DNA from 4 places in the Brevibacillus sp. BC25 genome. Region 4 is predicted to be linked to each of the others. Evidence: riboswitches for the same ligand, from Rfam matches in the RefSeq annotation. Region 4 holds a riboswitch; each other region holds the start of a gene.
What was found. A riboswitch is a leader RNA that binds a small molecule or an ion and turns the genes downstream of it on or off. The one in region 4 is predicted to bind cyclic di-GMP.

Region 1: it holds a riboswitch for cyclic di-GMP, as region 4 does, so the genes downstream of both, ggt (gamma-glutamyltransferase) here and PMI05_RS18705 (methyl-accepting chemotaxis protein) in region 4, are expected to answer to the same signal.
Region 2: it holds a riboswitch for cyclic di-GMP, as region 4 does, so the genes downstream of both, PMI05_RS14675 (aldehyde dehydrogenase family protein) here and PMI05_RS18705 (methyl-accepting chemotaxis protein) in region 4, are expected to answer to the same signal.
Region 3: it holds a riboswitch for cyclic di-GMP, as region 4 does, so the genes downstream of both, PMI05_RS22605 (GNAT family N-acetyltransferase) here and PMI05_RS18705 (methyl-accepting chemotaxis protein) in region 4, are expected to answer to the same signal.

What each region holds. Positions count from the first base shown of each region.
Region 1 is NZ_AKIX01000033.1:7,110-14,993, reverse strand. Features, by position in the region: gene PMI05_RS09830 (energy-coupling factor ABC transporter ATP-binding protein) at 1-328, opposite strand, end outside; gene PMI05_RS09825 (QueT transporter family protein) at 325-930, opposite strand; gene PMI05_RS09820 (APC family permease) at 1,580-2,914, opposite strand; gene PMI05_RS09815 (glutamine--tRNA ligase/YqeY domain fusion protein) at 3,036-4,703, opposite strand; gene PMI05_RS09810 (SET domain-containing protein) at 4,783-5,400, opposite strand; cyclic di-GMP riboswitch class I at 5,650-5,738, shown strand; gene ggt (gamma-glutamyltransferase) at 5,920-7,638, shown strand; gene PMI05_RS09800 (methyl-accepting chemotaxis protein) at 7,758-7,884, shown strand, end outside.
Region 2 is NZ_AKIX01000050.1:28,359-36,242, forward strand. Features, by position in the region: gene PMI05_RS14665 (hypothetical protein) at 1-448, shown strand, start outside; gene PMI05_RS14670 (methyl-accepting chemotaxis protein) at 473-1,417, shown strand; cyclic di-GMP riboswitch class I at 1,594-1,679, shown strand; gene PMI05_RS14675 (aldehyde dehydrogenase family protein) at 1,765-3,222, shown strand; gene PMI05_RS14680 (methyl-accepting chemotaxis protein) at 3,253-4,134, shown strand; gene PMI05_RS14685 (M14 family metallocarboxypeptidase) at 4,197-5,870, opposite strand; gene PMI05_RS14690 (hypothetical protein) at 6,005-7,423, shown strand; gene PMI05_RS14695 (sigma-70 family RNA polymerase sigma factor) at 7,576-7,884, shown strand, end outside.
Region 3 is NZ_AKIX01000095.1:11,443-19,326, reverse strand. Features, by position in the region: gene PMI05_RS22635 (PrkA family serine protein kinase) at 1-548, shown strand, start outside; gene yhbH (sporulation protein YhbH) at 619-1,776, shown strand; gene PMI05_RS22625 (YiaA/YiaB family inner membrane protein) at 1,863-2,150, shown strand; gene PMI05_RS22620 (hypothetical protein) at 2,156-2,482, opposite strand; gene PMI05_RS22615 (alpha/beta hydrolase) at 2,479-3,531, opposite strand; gene PMI05_RS22610 (methyl-accepting chemotaxis protein) at 3,647-5,137, opposite strand; gene PMI05_RS22605 (GNAT family N-acetyltransferase) at 5,130-5,684, opposite strand; cyclic di-GMP riboswitch class I at 5,879-5,962, opposite strand; gene PMI05_RS22600 (peroxiredoxin-like family protein) at 6,136-6,798, opposite strand; gene PMI05_RS22595 (Crp/Fnr family transcriptional regulator) at 6,883-7,560, opposite strand; gene PMI05_RS22590 (DNA alkylation repair protein) at 7,560-7,884, opposite strand, start outside.
Region 4 is NZ_AKIX01000067.1:17,691-25,574, forward strand. Features, by position in the region: gene PMI05_RS18700 (transporter substrate-binding domain-containing protein) at 49-906, opposite strand; gene PMI05_RS18705 (methyl-accepting chemotaxis protein) at 1,023-2,996, opposite strand; cyclic di-GMP riboswitch class I at 3,069-3,169, opposite strand; gene PMI05_RS18710 (formate--tetrahydrofolate ligase) at 3,308-4,951, opposite strand; gene PMI05_RS18715 (RNA-guided endonuclease TnpB family protein) at 5,096-6,208, opposite strand; gene PMI05_RS18720 (FAD-binding oxidoreductase) at 6,402-7,766, opposite strand; gene PMI05_RS18725 (TRAP transporter large permease) at 7,783-7,884, opposite strand, start outside.

The sequences.
Region 1 (7,884 bases), on a different contig from region 4:
TTCGCTCGTCCGACCACCCGGCATTCTCAAGCGAGAAGGCAAGCTCCTCTTCGACAGTCAGCCCGATGAACTGGGTTTCCGGGTCCTGAAAGACGATGCCTTGCTCCGTTGTGGAATCGACACTCCCCACGAAGTGTCCACCGTAGTTAGATGGAATCAGACCTGACATCGTCAATAGCAGCGTCGTTTTCCCTGCGGCAGCAGGCCCGACTACGCCGACTACTTCTCCTGGATACAGAGCCAGATGAATGTCCGTTAGCGCAGGCAGTGCTCCCTCTTCATAGTGCCAATAGACTCCGTTTACTCGCAGCAATGGTTCTGTTTTCACCTTGCGATCCTGCTTTCATTCCCGAGATAGTTGAATTCCTGCAAGGGACGGCCCCGATAAAGTCCAGAGCGCTTCACGAATGGGTACAACAGCTTCAAGAGGATTGGTCCCAGAATCGCCGTTGAAATGGCTTGGTTCAAGAACACGGTTGGAATGTACCATACCGCCACTTCTTTTGGTGTCAGACCCAGTGCCACGTTAATCAAAATCGCGCACGCTACCACAATCGAGCTGATCAAGACAACAAACACGATATATTGAAGGACACTTCGCTTTGTTTTTAGTGCAGGGTGACTCACAGCAAGCAACCCGATAAAGCCACCCATAAAATTAGAAAAGAAACCGACCGCGATCGCATGAGGCGGTGCGCTACCGGTTAATAAATCACTGACCATATTTCCAAAGGCAAGACCAATGCATCCCGGCAAGCCGAATAACATGCCAAATACGGGCTGAAGGGCATTGGCCGGACGAATCGGTACGGAAGGAATGAGCTTGATATTGGCAAGCATAATAATGGCAACAGCGTAGAGCGCGGCAGTGACGACAATCAGGACGTAATCTACTGTCGTCCATTTCCGCCGGAATAGAGTCGAAAACATCAGAATAAACCCTCCTTGTGTCAAGTGTTAATGTTTGGAATATTCCTGTAGCCAGTTTACTCTCTCTTTACTTGATCGTCTAGAAGAGGGTGGGTAAAACATCACATTGATCTGGCTGTAGTGGTGGGGAGGAAACAGGAGAAAACGCTCAGATTCTAGGGCCACCCCCTGGAGGATTGACTGCACGACTCCATGCAAAAAGCGAAACCGCGTCCAAAGTTGTCCTTTCAGGATGTATTTCAGAGGTGGACGCTTAAGGGCGTGTTTCGCTTTTTGCATTCCGTCTCGGTCGGTGTCCCTAAGATCTTCGCTTATTTCTCCTGTTTCCTCTGCGAGCTGATTGTTGTCCTCTTGTATTAATTGGCGAGAATAAAAAGGGAGAGAATCATTGTTCTCTCCCTCCTGAATTCACTTTCAAATATTATTCAAATCCCACGTTAGAAGAAGTGCATTTCCAGTCCAAGCGCCTCTGGAGCCCATCTTAGCTCCGGAATAAATGGCGGGTAATTTCAGCTTCACTTATGAAATACTTCCTCGAAACTTCTACGTTTGAAGCGCTCCCGTCATTTATTTCGGAGCGGACAGTCAATCCCCCTTGCGGGGCGGAGGCCGAAGCGAAGACTGGAAATGCACTTCTTCTCCACGACAGCTACTCCTCAAACTTCACCATTTCCAAATTGGTTTTCTTGACCTTCACCAAGTACAACAAATAGATCAATCCAACGAAGGTCCAGAGCAAGCCGAGCATCATGGACGTTGCTTCTAGGTTCACCCACAGAAAGGCGATGAACGTTGTCCCGATGAATGGAGACAACACGAAGCCCCACCAGTCCTTGATATGCTTGTTCTTTTGTTTGCGAAAATAGTACGCCATTACGCTGATGTTCACAAAGCTAAAGGCGATCAGTGCTCCGAAGTTAATAAAGGAAGTTGCCGTTAATAAATCCATATACAAAGCCAACAGCATCAACGCTCCGACCAGCAAGACGTTAAGCAAAGGAGTTCTCAGCTTCGGATGTACATAACCGAACCAGCGTTGCGGCAAAAATCCATCTCGTCCCATTGCGTACAATAAGCGTGTTACGCTCGTGACAGATACAAGCCCGGAAGCTAGTGTCGAAGACAACGCTGCCGCTAAAAACACAAATTGAAAGATCGTCCCGCCGATAAACAAAGCAATCTCCGCAGAGGCCGCTTCTGGATCAGACAATACCGAAACATCAGGAAATAATGATTGCATGAAATAAGATGCCGTAATAAACAACGCTCCTCCTGCGAGTGCTACGAGCATAATCCCGCGAGGAATCGTCTTTTTCGCATCGACGGTTTCCTCCGTTAACGTGGTTACTGCATCAAAGCCAAGGAAGGAAAAGCACAGAATCGACGCACCGGAAAGCAGTGCAATTACAGACATATCCGGTGACACAAATGGACGCAAGTTGAATACTTGCCCAAGCCCGTCACCCTGCATAAGACCACGGATAGCCAATCCTGCAAACAACACGACGACCACGACTTGAAACAGTACCAGAATCGAGTTGACGGATGCGGTCACTGTTACGCGAAATACGTTTAGTCCCGTCACCAAAGCAATGAAGCCAATAATCCACCACGCTGTCGACACGTCTGGAAACACGGATGATAGGTATACTCCCGTCAACAAGGCGTTAATCATCGGTAAAAATAAATAATCCAGCAAGGATGCCCATCCTACCAAAAATCCTGCATAGGGATGAATCGTTTGTTGCGTATACGTATACGCGGTCCCTGCTGAAGGGAATAGCCGTACCATCTTTCCGTAGCTTGCCGCCGTAAACAGGATCGCAAGAAGTGTGACTGCATAAGCAGCAGGAACGTGCCCCCCCGTATCTCCAGAAACAATGCCAAAGGTGTCAAAAACGGCCATCGGGGCCATGTAGCCCAGTCCAATTACGACAATATGTCGCAACTTCAAACTACGTGTTAGTTCTGCTCTCCCGTTCACTGCCTGTCCCCCTTTTTGTAACAGAATAATTATACACGCTGGTTTATAATCACGAAAGAAAAAAGCACTGCTGCACACGGGTTCTCCATGCACAGCAGCGCTTGATTTATATGGGTATTCCCTATGCTTTTGGCAGTTCAAAGGAACTCTTCAACGATACAATCCGGTTGAATACGAGCTTGTCATCTGTCGTATGCTTCGGATCGACATTGAAATAGCCATGACGGAAAAATTGATACTTGTCTTGTGGCTTGGTTTCTTTCATATTTGGCTCCACATAGCCTTGCAGCACTTCCAACGAATTCGGGTTAACGTTGTCGAGGAAAGTACCCTCTGCGTCTTCATCATCCATAATCAATGGCTCGTACAGACGGAATTCAGCAGGAACTGCATTGGTCGCGTCCACCCAGTGAATCGTACCTTTTACCTTGCGACCTGTAAAACCGCTGCCGCTCTTCGTCTCAGGGTCATACGTGCAATGGATCTCGATCACGTTGCCATCTGCATCCTTCACGATGTCATTGCACTTAATGAAGTACGCGTGCTTCAGACGCACTTCATTTCCCGGGAACAAGCGGAAATACTTGCTCGGCGGGTTTTCCATGAAGTCATCCTGCTCAATGTAGATTTCGCGGGAGAACGGAATTTGACGATTGCCCATCTCTGGGTTCTCTGGATTGATCTCCGCTTCGAGCATCTCGACTTGTCCTTCCGGATAGTTCGTGATGACGACCTTCAACGGATTCAAAACAGCCATCGTACGTGGTGCCTTCAGCTTCAGGTCCTCACGGATGAAATACTCCAGCATTTTCTCGTCAACCGTGCTGTTAGCGCGCGCTACCCCTACTTCACGAGCGAATGTACGAATCGCTTCTGGTGTATAGCCGCGACGACGGAAGCCTGCGATGGTTGGCATGCGCGGGTCATCCCAGCCGTCTACTACATTCTCATCGACAAGCTGTTTCAGCTTGCGTTTACTCATAACGGTGTTGGTCAGGTTCAAGCGAGCAAATTCGTACTGGCGTGGTACCTTCTCCATTTCGCACTCGCGGACAACCCAGTCATACAACGGACGATGATCTTCGAATTCCAGTGAGCACAGGGAGTGTGTCACGCCCTCAATGGCATCCTCCAACGGATGAGCGAAGTCGTACATCGGATAGATGCACCATTTGTCGCCCGTGTTGTGATGCGTTGCATGGGAGATTCGATACAGAACCGGATCACGCATGTTGAAGTTCTGAGAAGCCATATCGATTTTCGCACGCAGCACCTTTTCTCCGTCCTTGAATTCCCCTTGGCGCATCCGTGCAAACAGGTCCAGGTTTTCCTCCACAGATCGGTTACGGAACGGACTATCTGTGCCTGGCTCTGTCCATGTTCCACGCATTTTACGCATGTCTTCAGGAGACAGATCATCTACGTAAGCCAAACCTTTTTTAATCAACAGCACCGCACGGTTGTACATCTCTTCAAAGTAATCAGATGCAAAAAACAGCCCGTCCCATTCGAAACCCAGCCATTGAACGTCCCTTTTGATGGCCTCTACGTATTCGATGTCTTCCTTTACCGGATTGGTATCGTCAAATCGAAGGTTGGCCTTGCCGGAAAATTCACGTGCCAACTCAAAGTTGAGGCAGATTGCTTTTGCATGTCCAATATGAAGATACCCGTTCGGTTCTGGGGGAAAGCGGGTAATGATTTCCTTTACTTTGCCCTCTTGCAAGTCATCAATCATGATATTGCGGATAAAATTGGATGCCGCTACCTTGTTTTCCAATGAAATCAACCTTTCACTTCACCTTTACATTCCATAATACTGATTCTCTACCCAGAGTTCAACAAAATCGGGTCGTTGACCGACCCGCTCACGTCTTCCATTGCTGCCTCGTTTGCCATTGTGACCTGCAATACAGATGAATGACAGAATCAATGGCTAAGCGCTGCTCCGTGATCCCACGAATCGTTTCGAGATGCTTCGGGGAAATCAGATGCAGCAAAGGCTGTTCAACATGATTGAAACGTTGGAATGCTTCCGCAGCAATCCGATCCCACTGCGGGTAATACCGAAGCAAGTCATCGGGCATTACGCGGGAGCGGTCCGTGTCGGACTCTGGCAAACAATCAAAAGGTTCATCCAGATTCAACGTCCCATAATCATCAGTCAACTCTTCACCCGGCAATACATCCCGTGCAGCCAATTCCAGGTCATACATGGTCGGCACACAATTCGCATGAAAGCTGTGGTTCACGTACCTTGCCTTATCCCAACAAAGAATGTACTTTCCGAACTGGTTCTTAAACGAATATTTTTGTACGTCCTGTTTTCGTAATGAGTCAAGTCTTTCCACAAATACAGGGTCCAATACCTGGTCCAAATTATCCTGTGCCCATACAATCGTTCCTTTTGGGATAAACCTTGTCGCAAACACACCGTACCCGATCTCATCGTTGATATAGCGCAATTCTGTATCGGGATGCATCATGGTCTTTGTTTCACTCCTTGGCGAATGTGCCTTTTTATCATCATAAGCAGTTCAGCCCCAGGAGGTGTGTGAATGTCTGCGAAAAACAACCTTCCCCATAACATTTCTCACTATTTTTCTGGATTAAAATATTTTTTCTTATTTACCACAAATGGTAAATAGTCTATATTATTGGCAAACGGAGTTTTAGGAACATTTTCCCACAACGATCGAATCAGTATCTGTGTCAATTTTCTACTTCATCCATTGATATCGAAACGGCATACCCGGGGAAATCCGGCGACGCAAAGCTACAGGGGCTACCTCCGCAACAGCGGACACGCTTGCCAGCTACCGAAGTATTGATGTAGGACGAGACCAATGATCCTATATCATTGGTCTTTTTTCGCGCTCATAATGTCTATTTTTGTCTATTTTTGTATGTTTGTGTACTTTTAGTTTTTAAAGGAGGTGAGGCAACAGCGGATAGCCGGTTTAATGAATCATTATTCTGTTCATCATGAAGGAGGTTTCATAGGAATGTCATTCTGGAAGAAACTCTCGACCGTCGCGCTGACTGCTGTCATCGGGCTATCAACATTCTCTGGGGCACAAGCTGCTAACCGTCCAACATCGATGTCACCGAACGCAATGGTGACAACTCCTCACTATCTGGCTACGGCTGCGGCCCTGAAGACATTGGAAGACGGTGGAAATGCAGTAGATGCTGCTATTACAGCCGCTTCCACATTAGCTGTCGTCTATCCTCATTACACAACCATTGGTGGAGATAACTTCTGGCTCATCTACAATGCCAAAACAAAAGAGCTGAAGGCGCTGAACGGCAGTGGTCGCGCAGGCGAAAAGGCAACCATCGACTATTACAAAAACAAAGGCTACGAAAAAATCCCGTCCCGCGGTTATGAATCGGCAAACACTGTCCCTGGTGTCGTCTCCGGCTGGTGGGAGGCGTATAACTACGCCCATAAAAGCATGGGCAACAGTAAGCTTCAATGGAACAGACTGCTTGAGCCTGCCATTGGATACGCCCAGAACGGATATCCAGTCTCCCCCAACCAAGTATATTGGACGAAATACGCCACAGATCCAACTGACAATGACTTGAAGAATCTTCAACGTTTTGATGGTTTCCGCAAAACATTCCTGAAGCCAAACGGCGATCCCTATGCAGCAGGCGAAATTCTCAAACAAAAGGATCTTGCCAATACTTTGCGAATCATAGCAAAAAAAGGTGCTGACGGTTTTTATAAAGGAGAAGTTGCTAAAAAAATCGTAGCAGACATGCAAGCCAACGGCGGATTGCTCACGTTGAAAGATTTTGAGAAGCACACCTCCACTTGGGCAGATCCAATTTCGGTAGACTACCGCGGTTATAAAGCGTACAACGTTCCGCCTAACTCCCAAGGCATGGCTTCGCTCTCTATTCTTAATGTTTTGAACAATTTTGACCTCAAGAGCATGGGTGAAGGAACACCCGATTACTATCACACGATTGTGGAAGCCACGAAACAGTCTTTTGCTGACCGCGACAAATGGCTGACTGACCCTGCCTTTGTGGATATCCCTGTGGATGAGCTGTTGTCCAAGCAGCACGGGAAAGATTTAGCAGCGCGCATTGATATGAAGCAGGCAGCTAAATCCGTAGAACCGCTTGATCCAAAAGGCGATACAACCTGGTTCGGGATCGTCGACAAAGATGGAAATGCAGTGTCCATCATTCAGAGTCACTATTTTGACTGGGGTTCCGGCATCGTAGCGAAAGATACGGGCATCCTTTTGCAAAACCGTGGAAGCTATTTCTCTTTGGATCCCAAACACATCAATCACTTGGAACCAGGAAAACGCACCTTCCACACAATTAACCCAGCTATGCTCTTTAAAGGGGACAAGCCTTATCTTCTCTACGGAACACAAGGGGGAGAAGGACAACCGCAAACGCAAGCCGCTCTCGTCACGCGTATCATCGACTTTGGTTTCAGCGTGCAAGACGCAATCGAAGCGCCAAGATGGCTGCATGGACGCAACTGGGGATCTGCTTCCAACAATCTCAAGGTGGAAAGCCGCATCCCTCAAGACGTCCTGGACGAGTTAATTAAACGTGGACATCCAGTCGAAAAGCTGGAAGCAGCTTATACCGATACGATGGGACAGTCCGGCGCAATCCTGATTGACCCACAAACTAATGTAAAATTTGGCGGTGCTGACCCTCGCGGTGAAGGCGCAGCAATGGGATATTGATATTTTGTCAGACTGCTGAGTTAATCTCAGCAGTCTACCTTTATTATATTTCCTTGTGGTAGACAGCTTTTCACAAAGAAAGAAATATCTTAATCACGGTTTAGGAGTGGAACAATCCTATGTTTTTGTTCAACAAACTCAGGAACAAAATGATCCTTTGGTTTCTCGTCGTGGCCGTCATTCCACTTACTGCCGTTTCGGTGTTTATCACGAACAGCTTTTCATCCATTCTGATTGATAAACAAA
Region 2 (7,884 bases), on a different contig from region 4:
GCTCATCAGCAATTTGTCCAATCAGCATGTGTACAAAGCAGGGATCATTCTATTTTTAGGACCATTGTTTTTAACTGTCTACCATTTTATCACGTACTTGGCAGCTTTGCGCGAGGAGCGTGAGGAGCAGGAGGCAGCTACGACAGCTACGCTTGAGCGTACGGCCTACCAGATGATTCTGGAGGGTGGGCGTGTATACAGCGAGATCAGTCGCCTGAAAACAGAATATCCAGAAGTGGAGCAAATGCTTCGTGCCAACGATTTTCACGATAAACTGGAGCGCTATGCTTTGGAAATGCAGCAGTATTTGCAGGCGAAGCATTTTGAGCGTAAAGACGTGGAGCTCTTGGAGGGTCACTATTATTTCTTGGAAAACTTGCTGAGCTTGGCGAAACAACATCCGGGAATAATCGAGTCCCGCGTATATAGCCGCCGAGGTGACAATTGATGGGTACAAAGGAGAGAGAAGCGGATGTTTTGGAAAAAAGACAAAGGCCTAGCAGAAAAAGAGACAGCAGCGACGACAGTGGCAACTCCCACAACCACAATGGCAGGCCACCAAGACGCTTGGAAACATGAGCTTCGCGGTATTTACGAACAGATGGGTGCGATTCTCACTTCGAACCAAGCGATGAACGCCGAATCCGAGCAAACGGTGCGATTGGTGACGAGGATGAAGCGTGTCGTAGATAATATCCAGGTCATTAACGAGCGGGATGATGAATCTGCGAGCCAACTGTCGGATCGAGGAGAGCGCTTGACGGACATCTGTAAACAATCGGTAGCGCGTGCAGATGAAGGTAAGAAAGCAATGACGGACGTTGTGGAAGTCATGAGCCTGCTGGACAAAGAATCGGTTCATACGTCCAAGTCCATGAGCCGCTTGGAAGAGCGCTCTTCGGAAATTACGAGTATCGTTAAGGTGATCAGTGACATTGCGAATCAGACCAACCTTCTCGCCCTGAATGCAGCGATAGAAGCGGCACGTGCGGGTGAACAAGGCAGAGGCTTTGCTGTCGTAGCGGATGAGGTACGGAAGCTGGCCGAGATGACAGCGAATTCGACCAAGACCATTGCAGAACTGATTGGCAAGATTCAGGAAGAAACAAAAGAAGCATTGTCCAACAGTGAAAAAAGCAGCAGTGCGATCAAAGGCGGGCTTTCCATCAGCAAGGATGCTGCACAGAAGACAGATCAGATCGTGAACGCTTTCCAGGCACTGAACGTCGAAGTGTCAGGTGTGATGGAAATCATCGCGCACCAAAAGCGATTTGCTGACGATGTGTCCCAGCAGGTAAGTGATGCGAAGGGCTTGCTGGAAGAACTGAATGAAGGCTTGGCCAAGCACGTGAGGGACGCCAACGCAGTAGAGCAAAAGCTCGCGATGAGTGTAAAGGATGTCAAATCGTTATTGTGAGTATGAGCAGGAAGAATCAGGAGTCCGTATCCAAGCGATGCGGACTTTTTGGTATTTATTCACTTCCTTTCACGAAATATTTACATGTTTTCGTTTGACTATTCGAAATGGAGTACTATAATCAAAGTAGGATTCTCCATATCTTTCCTTTTTTCGACAAAATCTTATCAGCATTCGCTATGAATGGGCAAACCCACTGAAAATTGGGGACGCAAAGCCACGGGCCTAATGTACACGCTACGATGGCAGCCGGGTTGCCGACTAGCAGTGTATTTTGCTGTTTTAGTTTTACGGCTCCTTTCATGCGAAGGGGGCCTATTTACTTTACAAAAGGGAGAGGTTAAAGCATGTCAATCCTTCAAACACTGGACAAGCAGTACATCAATGGGGAGTGGCGCGACGGACTTGGCGCGAAGACATTGCAAGATATCAACCCTTACAACGGGGAAGTCATCGCAGAATTCAAAATGGCAAATTTGGAGGATATCGACGCGGCTTACAAGGCGGCAGCCGACGCGAAAAAAGAGTGGGATGAAGTGAATGCTTATACCAAATCCCGAATGTTGGAGCGTGCTGTTCACTATATCGAAGAGAATGAAGAAGAAATCATTCAGATCATCATTCGTGAATTGGGTGGAACCCGACTGAAGGCATTTTTTGAGATCGGGCTTGTGAAGGATATTATTCGCGAGGCGGCTACGTTCCCGGTACGCATGGAAGGAAAAATTCTGCCTTCTCCCGTAGACGGAAAAGAAAATCGCTTGTATCGGATTCCCGTAGGAGTTGTCGGTGTCATTAGTCCGTTCAACTTCCCGTTCTATCTGTCGATGAAGTCCGTAGCTCCAGCTCTTGGTGCGGGCAACGGTGTCGTCCTAAAACCGCATGAGCACACGCCAATCACGGGTGGCACTCTCATCGCGAAAATTTTTGAAGAAGTAGGTTTGCCCAAAGGCTTGATCAACGTTGTTGTGACGGATATTGCTGAAATTGGCGATGGTTTTGTCTCCCATCCGATTCCGCGCATCCTTTCGTTTACAGGCTCTAGCCAAGTAGGAAGCCATATCGCGCAAGTGGCAGCGAAGCATTTCAAAAAGGCGATTTTGGAGCTGGGCGGCAATAGTGCACTGATTGTTTTGGAGGATGCGGATCTACAGTATGCCGTCAATGCAGCGGTATTCAGCCGCTTTACCCACCAAGGTCAGATTTGCATGTCGGCTAACCGGGTTCTGGTTCACCAAGATGTATACGATAAATTCCTCGATCTGTATGTGGAAAAAGTATCTGGACTCAAGGTTGGCGACCCAAATGATCCTGACACAGTAATCGGTCCGTTGATCAATCAACGGCAAGTCACCAACCTGATGGCAACGATCGATGAGGCGATACGCGAAGGGGCCGTTCCTGCACTGAAAGGGGAAGTAAAAGGCAACGTGGTCGAGCCGATCGTATTGACAGGAGTGACCACAGACATGTCGATTGCATCCAAAGAGCTGTTTGGTCCGGCTGTTTGCATTATGTCGTTTGCTTCCGAGGAAGAAGCAATTCGCATGGCGAACGAGACACCATTTGGATTGTCCGGGGCGATTCATACCCGCGATCTGGAGAGAGGTGCACAGATGGCCAAGCGCATCGAGACCGGCATGATTCATATCAACGATGGAACGATCAATGACGAACCAATTGTGGCGTTCGGCGGTGAAAAGCATTCCGGATTGGGACGCTTGAATGGTCAATGGAGCCTAGAAGAGTTTACTACGCTGAAATGGATTTCGGTTCAGCACAAAAAGCGTCAATTTCCGTACTAATGCCAGCAAAATATAGAGGTGAAGAGGGTCATGAACGGTTACGTAGAATGGAACGAAACAGAAGCTTCCGAAAAGGGGAAAAACGCAGAACTGCTCGAGGCGTTCATCAAGGTTGCCCCCTATTTAAATGATTTACTCACCGATGACATTACCATTGGGGTCTACGACACGGAAAAGCTATTGCGTAATGTGCCTGCCCAAACATTTGCGCTGCAAGTCAAGCCAGGTGATCCACTACAAGAAGGAGATGTGATCACCAACGCGATTCGTAAAAACACCAAGCAGGCGATGATAGTCCCCAAAGAATTATTTGGTTTTCCTCTCGTCGCACGGGCGATCCCCCTGCATGATCACACGGGAAAAGTCATCGGCGGTGTCGGCATTGGTTCGAGTATGGAGCGAGCTAATGAGCTGTATGAAATTGCCGCAAATCTCTCGAGTGTCGTCGAACAGGTCAGTGCTACGACACAAGAGATGGCTGTGCAGATCGGGAATTTGAACGAGCAAATGAAGGCGGTCTCAGAGCAAGCCAACGATGTGAGCCATAGTACGACTGAGATCGAGCAAATTACGCTCGCCGTGAAAAAAATCGCTGATCAAAGTAACATTTTGGGACTGAATGCGAGCATTGAGGCTGCGCGGGTAGGAGATGCAGGGCGTGGATTCGCTGTCGTTGCGAATGAGGTTCGCAATATGGCGACGGATTCACGGGACAATGCAGACAAAATCAAGCAAACCACAGATTCCATCCGGGATTTGATAACCTTGCTGCAAAATTCGATTGAATTGATCAATCAAACCATGGAGAGTCAGGCAGCTGCTACGGAGGAAATTTCTGCGACGATGGTCGAAGTGAGCGACAATACGCAAAAGCTGGCAGGGCTGTCCCAAGAAGTGTTTGAAATAAAGTAAGCCCATACATGTAACAAAATTCCCCTCTCAGGAGTCTAACTTTAGAGAGGGGAATTTTTCCTTTAGTTTTTTTGTGTGGTAGGTAGCGATTGCTCCAGCATATAGCGATACACCGGTACTTCATCGCCTTTTTCAACGGGCAAGAAGTTAAACGTGACGTAGCTGTCTACTGATTCCGGTTCCATGGCCAATGCTATGAAGTTGGCGTTTGGCTGGGCCATGCTGAACACGTAGCTACCCGCAGGAAAGGTTTTCGTTGTTTCTGTTACATTTGCAGTCACTTGGTTGGTGAAATGCCCATTCTCGTAAATCGTATTCACCTTGTTTTCCAAAATGGTGTAGCTTTCTACCGCTATAGTCGTTTCTTTTGATAGCTTGCTTACCGAAACACCGAGCAGTTCCAGCTTGGCTGCAACGTCATGGTAGCCAGGAGGCATGAGATAAGCAGTGGGGCGCTCGCGTTCGAGTACGGGATAGGCATCCGTGGAGCTTACCCAGTCGATGGGGGTAGACACTTTTTTTGCTGTAGCTAGATCGACCACTTCGAGAGATTGACCCGGTACTCGCTTATTCTCACTCAGGATGACGAGTTTGTCGTTGTCGTTCGCCTTTTTGCCTTTTTCCATGATTTCTGCGCGTGCCTGCGTCACAGTGGACTTGATTGCTTTGGCGTTGGCTGCTGTTGATTGGATGACAGCAGCGTGAGTCATGGCCTGACTATATACACGGCGCTCAAAATCGGCGCGTCCAATGCCGATGCCGCGTGTTTCCACCAAAAACGTCAACGTGTTTTTCAATCCCAAGGCATTGCGTCCGATTCTCGTCTCTGTGCTGCCTTCTGTTGCGGTCACTTTTCCGTCCTTGCCTTTTGCAAGCGTATAGTATGCGTGATGAGAAAGTTGCTCCTTGTCGAGTGCTAGTTGAACGTCAGCCAAGAGCAGGTTGTCTGACATTTTGCGCAGGTTGGCGGGAATATTCAAGTTCTTCGCAGAGGAGATCAGAACATCGTAGGAAGAGATTGCGCCTTTTTCCCCAACATCGCGAAGCTGGCTGGAAGAGACGCCGTATTCATGAGCGTCAAGCACGACATCAGGTTGATAGGCATGGATGGCTTGGTGAACGGCTTGCACCTCTGGATATTCTACCTTCATGTAGTCGCGGTTGGCATCCAGCTCTGTCGCGATGTAGCGTTTGAACTGGTAGGAGCCATCCGGGTTGATGCGAGGAACAATTGCAACGTTTACTTTATCCAGGAGGTCGGTGCCAAGTTTTCCTTCTGCCAGCCATTTGGCGATCACGAGAGCAGATTCACCAGAGGCGGGTTCATTTCCATGGATTTGTGCCTGGAGCCAGATGAGTGGCTTCTCCTTGTTTTGTTTGAGCTTGCCGTGGTCTTTGCTGAATAGGAGCAGGGGGATATCGCGACCTTCCAAGGATGTACCGATGGAGAGCAGCTTGATTTCCTTGTTGCCTACAGCCAATTTGCTTATGTAAGCCATCATTTCTTCCTGGGACGTAAAAGCCTCTTTTCCTTCTTGGAAGCCGGGTGTCTCAAACTGGATAGTTGGCTTGGGAAACAAGCTCTCAATCTGTGCAGGCTGTACATAGGTTGGCCCTATTCCGTAATAAGGAATGTGGGGCGGTGGTTCAGCTTGGGTGGCATGGATGATTGAGGGGCTGGTGAACAGAGATATTACGAGTGCTGTAGAAACAACGTAGCGTACTTTCTTGTCCATAAATTCCCTCCTGCGAAATAGAAATTAGACACCTATGATTAATTTATCAGATTATTATAAAAATAATAATCGCTACGAAATATTCATTTTAAAGTAGGACTTTCGGTTCTCCTTTAATAGAATAGGGGGATGACATGGTCAGAAAAATCAGCAGAATGCTCCTTTTGATGACGGCCATCGCCGTAAGTAGTTTCTTTCCGAGCGATATTTCTGCAAACGAATGGAAAAAACCAACAGAAACAGAAACTGTTGACCACCTGAATGGCGCGATTCACCAAAAACAAGAATTTCGTTTCTCAGATGGTGTCACGTATTGGGCGCATAAAATGACAGGTCAGCGCAATATGATGCCCTACGTTTTCACCATCCCGATTCAGGGCAACAGTCAGAACATAATGTTCCGCTATCGAGCTTATGATGAGTCGAAGAAGCCGTATTGGAAGGTTGTCACGCTTGATCAAGCACAGACGCTTCCGCTTTCCTCTGGTTTTGTAGAGACAGAGGGCAGGTATATTTGGTTAGGTAAGCCCATTACCTACGTGGATAATGGTAGAGCTACGATTGAAGAAAAGCCGGCATTGTCGATACCAGTCGAAGTAAAACAGACATCATCTGGTGTCGAGCTGGTGATCAAGCTGCCGATGAAAGCAGGTTTTATCAGCGAAATGTGGGCGCTCGATTCGAGAGATCCGCTCGTTCCTTGGGGAGAACAATCGATTGATAGCGTCTGGCTTAACCTGGACGTTACGGAAAAGGCAAAATGGCTGTACGATGGGTATTACTATCAAAGCCCTTCAACGTACGAGCCGACTTCGGAGGCCTCTTTTTGGCGGATTCCAGAAAATTATGTCCTTCGCTCCTTTTTATATACAGGTGGAAGCAAGGCTGCCCGGGATATGGGCTATGTGATGTTGAAAGCGAGCCTGAAGCAGCAAGAGCCTGAGGGGTACTGGAAGACGCAGCCGCGCTCCTTGTGGTTAAGTGGCGATTACGGGATACCAGAGGGCTTTTACGATACGAGATTCAACACAGGAGCGGCTGATCTGATGCTGCGGGGCTGTGATCAGTATCAAGAAAAGGACTTTTGCCAATCTTCGAAAAAATATGCTTCTTACTTTCACAATCACGCAGCTATGAACCGCTTTGTCATCGCTGGTGTACAGCAGGGGTGGCTGGTTGCCGACTACGCGACAGCAACGAATCCAATGATTCAGACACATGTTTCTTTGAATCATCAGTTGGCGGAAATCAATTTTCTCTACAAAAGCTACCTGCAATTCGGGGACCAGACAGACAGAGACTTAGCAGACATCATGCTCTACGGTGTGGTCAACCTCGGAGCGCAGTGGATTCTCGGAAATGGCGATTTGCATTACGCTTATTTTCCGGACGGGACATTCGGCAGGCCGGACTATCCGTTCTTGACTTACAATGATTTGGTCGAAACGCAGCGCTTGTACCGTCAACTGCACGGGATGGATGAGATGACGCTTGCCATGTTGATTGACAGTAAATTGATGTGGATGCAGCTGAATAATGTTCAGTACCGTTAACATATGGAATTGTGAGCTGTACGGAGGACACATTATTACGTGACCTTCGTACGGTTTTTTTTATTTTTATCATCCATCAGAAAAAAACGGAGAAAAGTGAAACCGTATGGCACACTCGCTGGTCTAACGAATGTACAGGGAGGGGACACAGCATGAATCAATTTGAGCGAGTTCGAGAAGCTCAGGCGGGAAATCACACGGCTTTTCTTTCGTTGATAGAAGAACAACAGGATCGCTTATACCGGATCGCCTATTATTATGTGCGACAAGAAATGGATGCAGAGGATGTTGTTCATGAGACAATATATAGAGCATTGGTCGGGCTGCCTAAGCTGAAACAACCACAATTTTTCACGACTTGGCTGACCCGTATCGTCATGAACTGCGCGATGACAGCGCTGAACAAGCGCCAACGACTTGTGGTAGATGATCGTTACGTCGACGAGCTTCAGCAGGTTTCT
Region 3 (7,884 bases), on a different contig from region 4:
CCAAGGAGCAGCGGGAGAGGTATATGAACTTCATCTCTATCGCGCGCAAGGAATACGACGAGCTGGCGAAAAAAGAAGTGCAGAAGGCGTTTGTCTACAGCTACGAAGAGTCGGCAAAAACGCTCATGGATAACTATTTGGACAATGTGGAAGCTTATTGCAACATGAACAAAATCCGTGACCCCGTTACAGGTGAGGAGATGGATCCAGATGAGCGCCTGATGCGTTCTATCGAGGAACAAATCGGCATCTCGGAAAATGCCAAGCGGGCCTTCCGTGAAGAAATTCTCATCCGTATCTCGGCCTATGCGCGTAAAGGGAAGCGTTTTGACTACAGCACGCATGATCGTCTGCGGGAAGCTATCGAGAAGAAGCTGTTTGCCGATCTGAAGGATGTCGTCAAGATTACGACCTCGAACAAAACACCGGATGAGCATCAGCTCAAGAAGATTAATGAGGTCACCAAGCGTCTTATCGAAGAGCATCAATATTGCCCAGTTTGCGCAAATGAGCTGCTGCGCTATGTGGGTAGCCTGTTGAACAGATGACAGAACTTTGGCGACATGAGGAGCACGTCATATTCGGCGCAGATTGCGCCAGTTGCTAGGAGGAGACGGCATGAAAGATGAATCATCGTTCATTGTCTCCCGGGAAGACTGGTCGCTGCACCGCAAAGGGTACCAGGACCAAAATCGACACCAGGAAAAAGTGAAAGAAGCGATCAAAAAAAACCTGCCCGATCTCGTCAGCGAAGAAAACATCATCATGTCGAATGGTCGGGAAGTTATTAAGATCCCTATTCGCTCCCTGGATGAATACCGATTGCGTTTTAACTTCCAAAAGGGAAAACATGGCGGTCAAGGTAAAGGAAACAGTAAAGTAGGCGATGTCGTAGCCCGTGACGGTGATCCGGCCCAAGGGCCAGGAAAGGGGCAGGGAGCGGGTGATCAGCCAGGTGTAGACTACTACGAGGCTGAAATCAGCGTAGAAGAATTGCAGGAGATGCTTTTCGCCGAGCTGGAGCTGCCGAACCTTCAACAAAAAGACGAGGAACAAATCGTCGTGGAAGAGACTCGGTTCAATGATGTCAGGAAAAAAGGCTTGATGGGCAACATTGATAAAAAACGTACGCTGATCGCGGCCATCCGCCGAAATGCGCTGGCAGGCTACAGTGATATGGAGCTGGGGATCACCGAAGATGACCTGCGCTTCAAGACGTGGGAAGAGATCATCAAGCCACATTCCAATGCTGTCATTATTGCGATGATGGATACGTCGGGAAGTATGGGCGTGTTTGAAAAGTATATCGCCCGCAGCTTTTTCTTCTGGATGGTACGTTTTCTGCGCACCAAGTACGAAAAAGTCGAGATCGTCTTCATTGCTCATCATACGGATGCGAAGGAAGTAACGGAGGACACCTTTTTCTCGAAAGGGGAAAGCGGGGGGACGATCTGCTCCTCTGCCTACAAAAAGGCGTTGGAGATCATCGATAGCCGCTACCCAACATCGCAGTACAACATTTACCCGTTCCATTTTTCCGATGGCGACAACCTCACGTCTGACAATGAGCGTTGCGTAAAGCTGGTAAAAGAGCTCATGGAGAGATGCAACATGTTCGGCTATGGCGAAGTGAATCAGTATAATCGCCATTCAACCCTTATGTCAGCATATCGCCACATCAAAGAGCCGAAATTCATGCATTGTGTCATTCGGGAAAAGGGCGAGGTATACAAGGCGTTGCGTACTTTCTTTGGCAAGAAGGAAGCTGTGAAGTAATCATAGAGGCAACCGGGCGAGAAATCGTCCGGTTGACTTATATTTGTTTGCATGAGCTACATAAACAAAATGTGAGGGGTGTTACTATGTATCCACAAAAGCATCGGATGCGCAACACGGGAGCCTTCACTTTCTTGGCATACTTTACATTGGGCGCAGGTGTACTGCTATTTTCCATCGGTTTATACAATGCAACAGGTCTTCAGCTGCACGAAAAGGGGTATTATATCGCATGTATGCTTCTGGTAGCAGTTGGATCGATTTTGACGCAAAAAGTAGTGAGAGATAATGCAGAGGATCGAGCGATTATCGAGGAACAGGAAAGAGAATTTAATTTGAAGGTATCGAAAGCGGAGAAAGAAACGCCGAATTAGCCTGTTTACATATGGGGGCCGGTTAATGTAGTTGGCCCTGTAGAAACTTCGGAGTCTTGTATTACCGTTAGTGTATCGCAGAGCAGTATCTCTCTTTGAATGACTGTCTGTAGCATATTTTGAACACTCGTATTCAGTAGGAATAAATTACTGAGAGATACAGGCTGAGTAAGTCCTGGCATCGTTCCGAGTGCATACTGAATCTTTTCTGCTTTCGCATTGACGATATGACTGAGCCCCAATTCTTCCAAAGCGATCGAGGCTAAAAGTAATATAATGGCATTCTCACGAGTAAGGCTGATTGGATGTTCGCCCAAAACCGTCAGGGTCATGCCCTGACGGTTTTTCGAATGAGCTCTATAAACTCGGCTGTTTTCTCGATGTGTGGAGCATGCCCCACATTTTCCATAACAATCTCCTTATAGGAACCACCAGCGCGCTGATATTGTTCGAGCACGTCACGTATTTGGGAGACCATTGGCTGCGGGGGATAATCGTCTTCCCCCGGCCATCCGGGGACATAGTCAAGCTTGCCCAGCGTACCGAAATCAGCAAGCGACTGATCCGAGATAATGGCATCATCCGCACCACGAATCCATAAAATCGGACACTTGGGCTCAATCTGGACAATACCGGACAAATTTACGTATTTGGGAGAAATCGCATTCGTAATCCCCGTCGTCCCAGGAGCAACACCGGGCCAATCGTTTACATATTCAAAAGCACCGGGGTAAAAGCCCTCTCCTGTTCTCGTAGAGAGTATTGCGCTCACATAACGGTCTTCCTGCTCTCGGTCAACTTGGAACGGGGGCTTGAAATAAAGCTGATTCATGACATTGCGAGGACTGGAGGGAGAGTCATTACTTATATCTTTGGCTGCTATCCTTTTGACCAGCTCGGAGTTGACGGCTCCTCCACCCGAGCCTGAGAAGCTGCTGTAGCACGGGGTGCCCGCTATATCCTTGGTTCCGCCAAAGCCGTAAGGGGACATCGGCGCGACCAGAATCAAAGAACGGACTTCCTGCGGGTGATCGATGGCAAACTGCATTACGATCCCTCCACCCAAAGACCAGCCGGCAAGATGGACAGGTGTTGGTAAGTCCAATGCCCGAATAAACGAATGAAGGTCATCCGACCAGTCTCGCAAACCGCGTGTCGCATCGATGGGCAATGCTTCACTTGCTCCATAGCCACGCATATCAGGTGCATACACACGGTATTGGTCACACAGAGCCGCAATCGTATCGTCCCAGAACAAGTTGGCTGATGCATTGCCGTGAATGAGGAGCAGCGGTTCTCCTTCGGGTACGCCTGCTGTCAGGTAGGAAACAAGCTGGCGATCGGTCTGAATGGTTTTCGTTTCGATACGTGCATCCATCATGACGTGCCTCCTTCCAATGTCCAAAATAAACTATCAGAATATTTCTATTATACGGGGGCTTAGTTACAAAATGAGAAAAGAAAACAACCGCCCGTGAAAGGCGGTTGCAGGAATGCTACATATGGAGACCACGCATCTGTTGTTCGATTTTCTCAAAGCCGCCAGAAACCTTAACGACTTCGTCTTTTTGTTCAGAAACGAGAACAAGCACTTCTTCCAGGCTCTCTTTGTTCTTGTCAGTAATATCTGCGTTGACTTCTACTTTTGCGCCGACTTCCTGAATCATGCTGTGCACATGGATGATGAACTCTTGCAGGTTTTTCGTTTTATCCGCAAAGTTTTGCATGTAGTTGTCTACATTGGTGAACATTTCTTGTACTTCGAGGATGCCCTCGCTATTTTTCTCAAAAGAAGTCTGTGACTCGGAAATCATATCCGATACGAGCTTCATTTTTTCGCGAATGGTCATGAGCAGGCTCGAGATCGACTCTGAGGATAGCTTGGAGGATTCAGCCAGCTTGCGTACTTCATCTGCTACGACAGCAAATCCTCGGCCGTGTTCGCCTGCGCGAGACGCTTCAATCGTGGCATTGAGTGCCAACAGATTGGTTTGTGCAGAAATCTCGGAAATGGTTTGAATGATTTTCCCAATTGATTCGGTTTCTTTATTGAGCTCTTGAATCAGCTGGTTCGTACCTTGGATGTCCGTGATGAATCGTTCAAAGTCATTGCCGATGTTGCCAATGCGTTTGCCGCTCTCGCTAGTGGCTTCTTTGGTCGATTCTACGTACTCATGCATCTCTGTAACAGAGCGAGTCATATCCTCAACTTGCAGATTCGTCGAGCTCATTTCCCGACGCAGCTCGTCCGTATTGCTGGTCTGGACCGTAAAGGACTCCATAATGTCTTGCAGGGAAGCGACGGTTTCGACTGCCCGAACATTCACACCGTCCGTCACCTGGTTCAAATTCTCTTGATAGTCTTGCATAGAGGTGAGTGATTCATTGATCTGATCCAGAACACGTTGCAACGATTCCTTCGAGGCAATCGCTTCTTGCTTTTGTTGCTCACTTTCCTCTTGCAGCTTGTTATTGAATACAGCATGCATCATGCTCGTGACAGAGACGAAGCAGAAGGTAAGCAGGAAGTACATCAGATCAATATTGTTAGTCGAATGGAAAATCGTTTCTCTCTGTGTCAGGAAGTAGTAAGAGACAATACCCAATGTCGATACAATCGTCAAAATATTGATGAGTCGGTCTTGATAAATCCCCATGACTGCTACAAAGAACATAATGGTCATGATATTGATCATATGCGGGTCCAGTCCAACTACGATGAACATGAAGATCCCGATTACGGCGAGGTTGAAAAACTTCATGAAGGGCGCTGCTTTTTCACGGAAACTCGGGCGATTGGAGATGTAAGTAAAAGGTGCCAGCACGCCATACAAAATACCCAGTATCGTGAAAACGAATGTGTACGATACGCCTAGAAAGAGGTTTAAGACCTGAACAATCGTAATAATACTTGCGAATACGATTACGACCCAATTGTTTCTTCTTCTCAATAAATCAATGTTATCGATGTTATCCATGTTACCCACCTACCTCGACTTTTACTTGGTTGGATGACGACGAATTGTACCAGGAATATTTCGGATCGTGCTTATTGTCATAGACATCTTTTAGATGGAAGAGGGTCGGAATGGCATCGGCCCCTTTGTAAAAGACGATATCTTTGGTCTGAGTCGCTTTTACTTGATACTTCTTGTTAATGAACGAAAAAAAAGTCGGATCTGCTACCCCAATTGCGTGGGTATAACCATTCTTTTCAGCGTAATCTATCATCAAGCAAATTCCCTTTTGCCCTAGTTGTCCGCGGTATTTCGGCAAAACAGCGAGACTGTCTACCTCCATTACTTTCATATCTTCTGTAACAACATCCTGAAAAAGTGATTTCATATAAGCACTTGATTTGGAAAAGGGCGTCATTTCAAATGTTCCACCTGCTTCACCATCTTCGGCAATTAAGAGGAACTGAGCCGAGCCTTCTTTCGCGTACTCCATCTCGAAGCCCATGCTTGTCCATACTGTTTCTTTGATTTCATGAAATTTTGCTAACTCTTGTACGGTTTCTACTTGTTTGTACATAACTCGTCCACTCCATCATTTTCTCTGATTGAACCATGTTGTGTATGTTTGACGTCTCAAAAGTTATGTTTTTCCATCCGTTACGAAAATGAAAGTGCTTTCATCCTCCTTTCAAAAATGTAAACACAAAAAAAGGCCGTTCCATCGAAATGGAACAACCGAAGCTACCAACATCGAAAAAATAGTCTCAAGATGATGGCAACCCGGCTATCATGGTCAAAGACTGTAGACCCGTGGTTTTGCGTCGCCACCTTTCGATGACTTTGCCTTTTGCATTCTTTAGCAAAATTTGTAAAAACGTGTCGAATTTTGCTAGAGATAATCATGCAAAATATAAGCCAAAAGATATAACTTTGTCAAGTTTTGGTAGGGAAAAGAAACTAATTGTTCATAAAGCATAGACGTACAAAAAACCAGTTATGGTATCAACTGGTTCTTCGTTATATAGGCGTTAGGTTAGGGTACGCAGAATGTCTAAAACTTCGGTTGGCTCCATTCGCTTTTTGTAATCTGGATCTAAGCATGCTAACCGGATTACGCCCTGGTTGTCGAGGATATAAGTAGCAGGAATGGGGAGCGTCCAAAAATCGTCACTATTAAAATGCTTGAGATCAATATCCAATGATCGGTAGGTATCCTGTAAATAATCAGGCAGTCTGAATCTGAGTTTATATTTTTCTGCTATCTGGTTGTTGGTATCGCATAACACGGGAAAGCTCAGTCCGGTTTTCTCTTGCATAGTAAGAGAGTGTGCAGGAGATTGTGGACTAATGGCAAACAATTGGGCACCCAGAGAGGTTATCTTATCGATCTGTTTTTGGTATGCTTGCAGCTCCAAATTGCAGTAGGGGCACCATGATCCACGGAAAAACGTGAGGACGATGGGACCTTTTACGATTTCTTCCGACAAGGTAATGGTCTTGCCAGTGTGATCGTTCAATGTGAAATCAGGCGCAAACGAACCAATCGGCAAGCCCTTTGCGTGTCCAGAGGTCCTTAGCTCCTCGATTGATCTTGTAAATGAATCTGTTACTTCACGAGTGAGGAAGTCTGCTATTTGAATGGTTGTATAATCTAGCTCTTCGCGCAGGCTCTGGAAATGTGGTTTATCCATATGTCGTTCCCCTCTTTTTCGAAAGAATAGTAGAAGCTATAGCTTTACGATATCTTTCTTTTGGAGGGAAAGATGTAAACTGGATTACATCTTCTTTAAAATGTTGTCCCGATGAATGGAAATGGTTTTAAAGCCTGTTTGAATCAGTTCTTCTCTTGCTAAAGCACGTAATGCTACCGTCACAGCTTCCCTGGATGCCCCGACAAAATGGGCGAGCTCTTGATGGGAAAGAGGTAACTCAATTTGTTGAAACGCAGAACTGTTAGGATTGCCAAATTGGTCGGCAAGCCTTACTAACGTGGAAATAATGCGATCTTGTAAAGGGAGAAGGGCAAGATTTTCGGCTGCTTGGCTGATCGAAACCATTCTATCGCTAATGAGCTTCATGATCTTCATCATCAGTTGCGGATGTTCGATTATGTAGCTCTCAAATTTTGCTTTGCTCATTTTACAAATGAGGCAGTCTTCAATGGTTTCTATATACATCTCCCGTGTACCTAACGAGAGCAGATCCACTTCTCCAAACACATTGCCTTCCCCGAGGATATCAAATGTAAACTGCCGACCATCCCGATTTACTTTATATAAACGTACTTTCCCCTGTTTGATGAAGTAGAATCCCTCCGAAAAAGTTTCTGGTGTTTGAATGCACGTATTTTTGGGGAAAGGGGTTAAGGAGGTTAATTGATCGATTAAGCGCAAACTTTCCTTGGATAATGAATTCAACAAATAAAATTGGGATAAATATGAGATTCGGTTCATCATTTCTGTTCGGTTTGGGTCTTCAGAATGGTTCTTTTCGCTTTGGTAACAATTCTTTTCGTTTCCTTTGTATCAGAGATTCTTAGCCACTCGTCACAAAGCTGTATCACCCAGTCTGGTTGTGATTTACTCGCATCGTTCAACCAATTCCCTACAGAATCTTGAACATATTTAGATGCATCTGACTTCACTGGCATGAGCAAAGGTAGGCAGAGAGCAGGATCATTTTTCAATGCGTCAATATGCTTACACCAGACACCTCGTGGGCGTGTGGCTTCTACCGCAAAGCGGCGAATATTTTCGTCGGTATCAAGTACCCATTTG
Region 4 (7,884 bases):
AAAAAATAATAAAGCAGCCCAGAATCAGGCTGCTTGTCTGTTATCGGATTATTTTACCCATTTGTTGTAAAGCTCATCAAACATTCCTTGAAGTTTCATCTCGTCCATCCACAGATCCAGGTAGTTAGCGAAGATGGTGTCTCCGCGATGGATCATGTAGCCTTTTTCACTCTTCGTGAACGGATTGTCGGTCAGAGCTGGATACAGGCGGGAATCTGCTTTGGAATACACAATTGCTTCCAGCGTATCTGTGATCATCACATCGTACTTACCGCTTGCTACCAGACCAGGAATGTCGAGGTTGTTTTGTTCAACTGTTACAGTTGCTTTTGTCAGATGTTCACGAACGAATTTTTCGTTGGTGCCACCTGGATTCACACCAATGCGCACCTCTGGCTTGTTAATGTCTGCTACACTCTTGTACTTGTCTTTGTCAACTGCACGAATCAGCGGAGCTTTACCGAACATAATATAAGGATCGCTCATGTGTGCTTTTTTCTGACGGTCTGTGTTGCGCGTAACGCCTCCGACAGCAATATCGAATTTATTTGCCAAGAGATCGTCCATCAGTGTCGGCCAAGAGGTTTGGACAAAACGCGCCTCTACTCCCAGGCTTTTTGCGAATTCTTTCATCGCATCGATATCGTAACCTTCGAATTGGTTTGTTTTCGGATTCAAATATGTAAATGGTTTGTAGTCCCCTGGAGTACCTACGAGGATGTAGCCTCTCGCGATGATTTCATCCAAACGGGATTCAAACTTCTTCGCTTGCGGTTTTTTAGCAGTTTCAGCAGCTACGGTTGTGACAGGCTTAACCGCTGTTGCGGCAAAAGCACCTGTTCCTGATGTCATGAGCATTGTTGCAGCGAGTGTGCTCGCCAAGATTGTTTTTGTAAATTTTTTCATCTGGTTTCTCCTCCTGTTAAACGGTAATGAATTTAGTTATCAGAAATAAACTCCATCATCCTTAATGGCATCCCCCCTTTCAAAGAAAGAGGACTTACAACCTGTTGAGCTGCCTCCTACACAGTAAACCTGCCGATTCCTTGCTGTAATTCTTCTGCCACTGCGTTCAAACTCTCGACAGACTGGCCAATTTCCTGGATGGCTTGAAGCTGCTCTTCGGTTGCCTTTGCCACCGTTTGTGCGTCGAGTGAAGCATGTTTCGCAATGCTATGCATTTCATCTACAGAAGCACTCACCTGTTGGGAGCCTGCTGACATTTGTTCAGATGCTGCGGATACTTCCAAAATGTGCGCGGCAACGTTACGAGAAGATTCCAAAATATGCCCGAAGATTTCGCGAACCTCTTCGACCAGTTGAATACCTTGCTGTGCGTTTTGGTTGCCCGCGGTCATGACCTCTACCGCATGATGAGTATCCTGCTGGATTTCCCCGATCAGCATCGCAATTTTGGATGCGGATTCTTCGGATTGGTTCGCCAGTTTTTTCACCTCTCCGGCAACTACAGCAAACCCACGTCCATGCTCGCCGGCACGTGCTGCCTCAATCGAAGCGTTCAAGGCAAGCAAATTGATTTGCGAGGTCAACTGACTGATCGTATCGAGAATGCCTTCGATTTCTTTGGAACGATTGTTGAGCTGCTCGATGGCTACTGTCGCCTTCGATGTTCCCTCGCCAATGCTTCCCATCTGGCGAACTGCCTGCTCTACCACAGCAGTTCCTTGTTCTGCCTGCTCTGTTGCTATCTGGGCAGCTTCTGAAACATGTGCAGACGTCTCCGCGATTTTCACGATTCCTGCTGCCATGTCATTCATAGACAACGCGACATCCTGCGAGCTAGTGGCCTGCGCCTCTGCTCCCTCAGAAATCTGTGCAATAGACGAACCGATTTGGTTGATGTTTTCCGTCGCTTGTTTAATGCCTTCGGATACTTCCTGACTAAACCGCTGTACTTGATCAGACGATAGAGATACGTCTTCGATCAAATTTTTCAAGTGCGATACGGTCTGGTTAAAGTCACGTGACAGAACGGCAATCTCGTCTTTTCCATCAACTGTTACGGTCTCTTTCAGGTTCCCCTGCGCCACTACATTTACTGCGTGGTTCAGACGCTCAATTGGTTTCACCATGCGTACAGCCAAGAAATAAACGAGGACAACCCCAATTGCCAATACGATGAGGGAAATAACCATCAATCGGACTGACAGTTGATCGACAGGCGCATGCAGCTCCGCTACGGGTGCAGTGATGTATACGCCCCAGTTCAAACTGGTAGGAGAATAGGAAGCAAATCGCTCTGTATTCTCGTATATATATTGGGCGATTCCATGATTCCCTTGCTTGATATCTTCAAAAGCAGTCTGAAGCTCAAGAATACCCATGTCGAGAATCGATTCCTTCAGAATGTACTCGCTATTCGGATGATAAATAAATGTTCCTGTTTTGCTTACTAAAAAGGCGTAGCCAAATTCGCCAAATTTCTCTTCGGACACCTTTTTTTGGATTTCATTGATAGGAATAGTAGAACCGATATAACCGTATTGACGATTGTCCTTCATCAATGGAACGACAAGGGTCACGATGTTATTCCCTGTCCGCTTCGAAATGACTGGCTCGGAGACAACAACCTTCCCTTCCCCTTTACTAGCTTCCTTAATATGCGGACGATCCGAAATGTCGGTCACTTCTCCCATGAAATTGATCACTTTCTTACCACTTAAGTCATGCGAAAAGAAGAACGTCTCAAACTCGGGGTTTTTCTTTTGGGCTTCTTGAATGAGTTTCAGGTCGAATTCGACATTTTGATCAGCCGACATCAACCCTCCGATCGTACTTACAATCTCAATTTTCTCTTGAAAGAAACCATCGATACGAATCGAGAGATTGCTAGCTGACAACTCAGCTTCTTTGTCCAGACTGTCTGCTAAAAGATTGGAAGCACTCCAATAGCTTGCACCGCAAACCGTACCCAAACTAATAACCAACAGCAGGCACAAAACGATAATTAGCTTATTCTTCAAACTATTTCTCATACCGAATCACTTCTCCCTTCTCTTTTTTCAACAAAAAAAAGACTGCCCACCGACAGTCCATCATGACTACGGTATGGCAACCCGGCTGTCCTAGCTGCGAAAGTCATTTGACTTCCGTCCTTAGACCCGTGGCTTTGCGTCCCTGCCTTTCAGCAGGTTTGCCTTTGTCATTCCTTGTTGTTTTTTCAATTAAGGTCCACATTTTTTCAATCTCACCTTTCATTTCCCATAACTTTCCGCCAATAAACCTCGAAATGGAAAAAAAGCTGACAACCTTTTACAGTTGTCAGCTTTTTGTCAAACTTTTTTGATTAGCTTAATCCGATCACTTGCCCATCCTCGTCTACATATAACGATTCCGCAGCCGGCTTTTTCGGGAGGCCTGGCATCGTAACCAAGCTTCCGGTCAGTGCGACGATAAAACCAGCTCCTGCTGATATGCGCACTTCACTCACTTGGATTGTGAAGTCAACAGGTGCCCCCAACAGATCAGCGCGATCCGTAAAGGAGTACGGTGTTTTCGCCATGCACACAGGCAGATGGGACATGCCCATTTCTTCTACCTTTTGCATCGTTTTCAATGCAAGCGGCGAAAAGACAACCCCTGATCCACGATATACTTCTTTCACGACTGTCTCAATCTTGTCTTTAATGCTAAGGTCTTCCTCATACAAGAATCGGAAGGACGAAGGTCGCTCTGCTGCACGAGTCACTTTTTCAGCCAGCTCGACACCGCCTGCTCCTCCTTCTGCCCACACTTTGGACAGAGCCGCTTCGGCTCCGGCCGCTTGGCACAGCGCAACTACGGCATCGACCTCTGCCTGGGTATCCGTCGCAAAATGATTGATAGCCACCACTGCTGGCACACCGAACTTCTGCAGGTTTTCCAAATGGCGCTTGACGTTTTCGAAGCCTTTTTCCAGAGCAGACAAGTTCTCCACTGCGAGGTCAGGTACTTTTACCCCGCCGTTGTATTTCAACGAACGAACCGTAATGACCACGACAGCAGCCGATGGAGTCAGACCTGCTTTTCTACACTTGATGTCAAAGAACTTCTCCGCTCCCAGATCCGCACCAAAGCCCGCCTCTGTTACGACGTAATCCGCCAGCTTCAAGGCCATCTTGGTTCCGATCACGCTACTGCACCCATGCGCGATATTGGCAAAAGGTCCGCCGTGAATGATGACCGGAGTTCCCTCGATTGTCTGTACGAGATTGGGCTTGATCGCTTCCTTCAAGAGAACGCACATCGCATCGACCGCGTTGATTTCTTCTGCCCGTACTGGCTGATCATCGAAATCGTAGCCAATAATGATATGGTTCAACCGCTCGCGCAAGTCTGCTAGATTCTCACTCAAACATAAAATCGCCATGATTTCCGACGCGGTCGTAATCATGAAGCCATCTTCACGCGTCATTCCATTGCCGTCACCCAGACCAACAACGATGTTACGCAGTGCGCGGTCGTTCATGTCCATTGCCCGTTTCCAGACGATTTTCTTTGGATTGAGCCCACGCGGATTGCCATGGAAAATATGATTGTCGATCATCGCTGCCAACAAGTTATGTGCAGCTGTAATCGCATGAATGTCCCCTGTAAAATGCAGGTTAATTTCATCAGCCGGGAGAATTTGTGCTTGGCCACTTCCGGTTGCTCCTCCTTTGATCCCCATGCAAGGACCCAAGGACGGCTCGCGAAGCGCTGCAATTGTTTTCTTCCCGAGAAAATTTAATGCTTGTGACAGACCAATCGTCGTGAGCGTCTTGCCTGCTCCCGCCGGGTTAGGATTCATCGCTGTAACAAGAATCAGTTTGCCATCAGGGCGCTCCTTCACTTGCTCCCATAGCTCATCTGATAGTTTGGCTTTATACTTTCCGTATAGCTCCAAATGCTGTTCTTCGATACCTGCACTCTTGGCAATTTCAACAATAGACTTCATTTTTGCCGTTGCCAAAACCTTATAAAAGTCTATAAAGCTTGTTTGCTTCCTGCTTCTTCGTGCCTGCTTTTGCCGAAGCTACTTACATTGGATATGACACTCCACAGGCGTAAATTCGGATGCAACGAATCCTACATACTAACAGTAACTTGTTTGGTGTTAGCTTGCTAGTTTTGCCAGATTGATAGCAGCATTCAGGTCTCTATCTATCTTTAGCCCACATTGACATTTGAATATTCTGTCTGATAGTCTCAAGTCTCGATTTATCTGACCACATTCAGAACAAGTTTTTGATGAAGGATACCACTTGTCAGCTTCCATAAAGCGAATGCCGTATTTCTCACACTTGTACTGTATTTGTCTTTTGAACTCGTAAAGTTTCTGTTGCGAGATGGCTTTAGACAAATGACGATTCTTCATCATGCCTTTGATATTCAATGTCTCCATCACTACTATGCCAGGCTTGGTTTTCACGATAGCATTTGTAGCTTGATGGAGGTGGTTGTTACGGATATTCGTTAGTCTCCGATTAAGCAAACGAATAGAATTCTCGACTTTTACAATGTTGCTCGTTTTGACGAAACGGTTTCCCTCCTTACTCATCTTGTATTTACGAGAAACGTTACGTTGCAACCTGCGTAATCGCCTCTCCGCTTTCTTAACTGCCTGGAAATAATTGATGTTCTTGAACACCATTCCATTTGAGCATATAGCAAGGTGTTTTATCCCTACATCAATGCCAATGACTGCATGAGTTAGTTTAGGTTTTTCCACTGCTTGCTCAATACCGATTGATAAGTACCAATACCTCCCGTCAAAAGAGGCTCTCGGATTCGTGTACTTCACATTCGCAGGTAGCTTTTCTGCCGTAGTAACCCAACCAATCTTTTCGATCAACACCCTATCATTTTTCACTTTCAACTTCACATTGTCATTGTAAAACGAGGGTTTGGTATGTTTGCGACTTTTGAACCTTGGCTTGTCGCTCAATTTCTTAAAGTACTTCTTAAATGCTTCACAGGCGTCTTTGACGGCTTGTTTAGTCACGTTGTTAGATACATCATACAACCAAGCAAAATCGTCTGTTTGTTTCAACTGAGTCAACTCTTTGCGTAAAACCCTGTCAGATAGAAACTTCCCACCGTTTTGGTAATTTTGTTCCTGTCTTGATAGTGCCCAGTTGTACGACCAACGAGCAGTTCCTGCGGACTTCCACAGCTGCCTTTCCTGTTCAGCAGTTGGCTTCAATCTAACTTTCTTCGCCAAAATCATTTTCTGCTAACCCCTTATAACTCACTCTTTCCTTCTTTCAGAGCGGTTAGTTACCTCCCTGCCATATCAGAATTTTTTTATCGATTCACCATCTCTACATTCTGCATTTTTCCTTTTTCTCCTCTCCTCTTCGACACATTACGCAAAAGAAAAAGCCCACATTCCGACAAACGTTCAGAATGCAGGCTCTCTGTTATTTCCCGAAAATTTTTCCCGGATTCAAAATACCGTTCGGGTCCATCACTTGTCTCATAGCTTGCATGACATCCAGTGCTTCTCCGTGTTCCTTGCGCTGGTATTTGATTTTCCCGACACCCACACCATGTTCTCCGGTGCAGGTTCCTCCCCGACTCAATGCGTATTCCACCAGATGGGCATTTACTTCCTCAGCACGCGCCACTTCTTCGGGGTCATTCAGGTCGATCATCAGGATAGCGTGATAGTTCCCATCCCCGACATGCCCTGCAATCGCTCCATCCAGCCCAGCGCGATCAATGGTTTGCCGTGCGTCCACAACTGCTCCGGCCAGCTCGGAAATCGGCAAGCAAACATCTGTCACCATCAGCTTTTTCCCAGGGGATTTGTGTAGGAAGGCATACGCCAGGTTATGACGAGCATCCCAGAGCTGTGTCCGCGCCTTCGAATCTGTTTCAAAAAGAAACTGCGTGCAGCCATGTCCATCGGCGATGTTCTGCGCAAAGTCGATATCATACGCGAGCCCTTGTTCACTGCCGTGGAACTCGATAAACAGCGTCGGTGCTTCCGGGTAGCTCGTTTCTTTGTACAGATTCACTTGTTGGATAGAACGTTCATCAACCAGCTCGATTCGCGCTACTTGAATACCCGCTCCGAGAATATCCACGACGGTATCGACGGCATCCTGAACAGAAGGGAAGCTGGCACGCGCCGCCGTTGTCGCCTCAGGGATGCCGTAAACACGCAAGGTCAGCTCTGTGAATACACCAAGCGTTCCCTCCGACCCGACAAACAGCCCAGTAAGATGATAGCCTGAAGAGGATTTGGCTGTCATGCTCCCTGTACGGATTATACGTCCGTCCGCCGTCACCAATTCCAGATCGCGCACCTGATCACGCATCACGCCATAGCGAACAGAGGTTGTTCCGCTAGCGTTTGTAGCAGCCATCCCACCTAGAGTCGCGTCCGCGCCAGGATCGACGGAGAAAAACAAACCGTGCTTTTTCAATTCTTTATTGAGCTGAGTGCGCGTCACACCGGGCTGGACTCTCACGAGGAAATCCTTCGGTCGCACCTCCAGCACTTGGTTCATCAAGGAAAAATCCATGCTAATTCCGCCCGCATAAGGAATCGCGTGGCCTTCCAGACTGGTCCCCATGCCAAACGGTGTTACCGCGATGTGCTTTTCGTTGGCCAGCTTCATGATTTGACTGACTTCCTCTGCCGTCTGCGGAAATACGACCACATCTGGAAGATGCGGGGTATGGTACGATTCATCATGACTGTGGTGCTCCAGTACAGTGGGGTTGGTCGATACTCGTTCTTCCCCCAGCAATCCCACTAACGCTTGCTTGTAATCCACGTTGGTTCCTCCTCCGTTACTTGCTCAAGTTAACAAGGAATAAGCTGATTTCAGGAATGTAGGTGATGAGCATCAAGTCGACGATCATGATGACCAAAAACGGGATCACCGCTCGCTC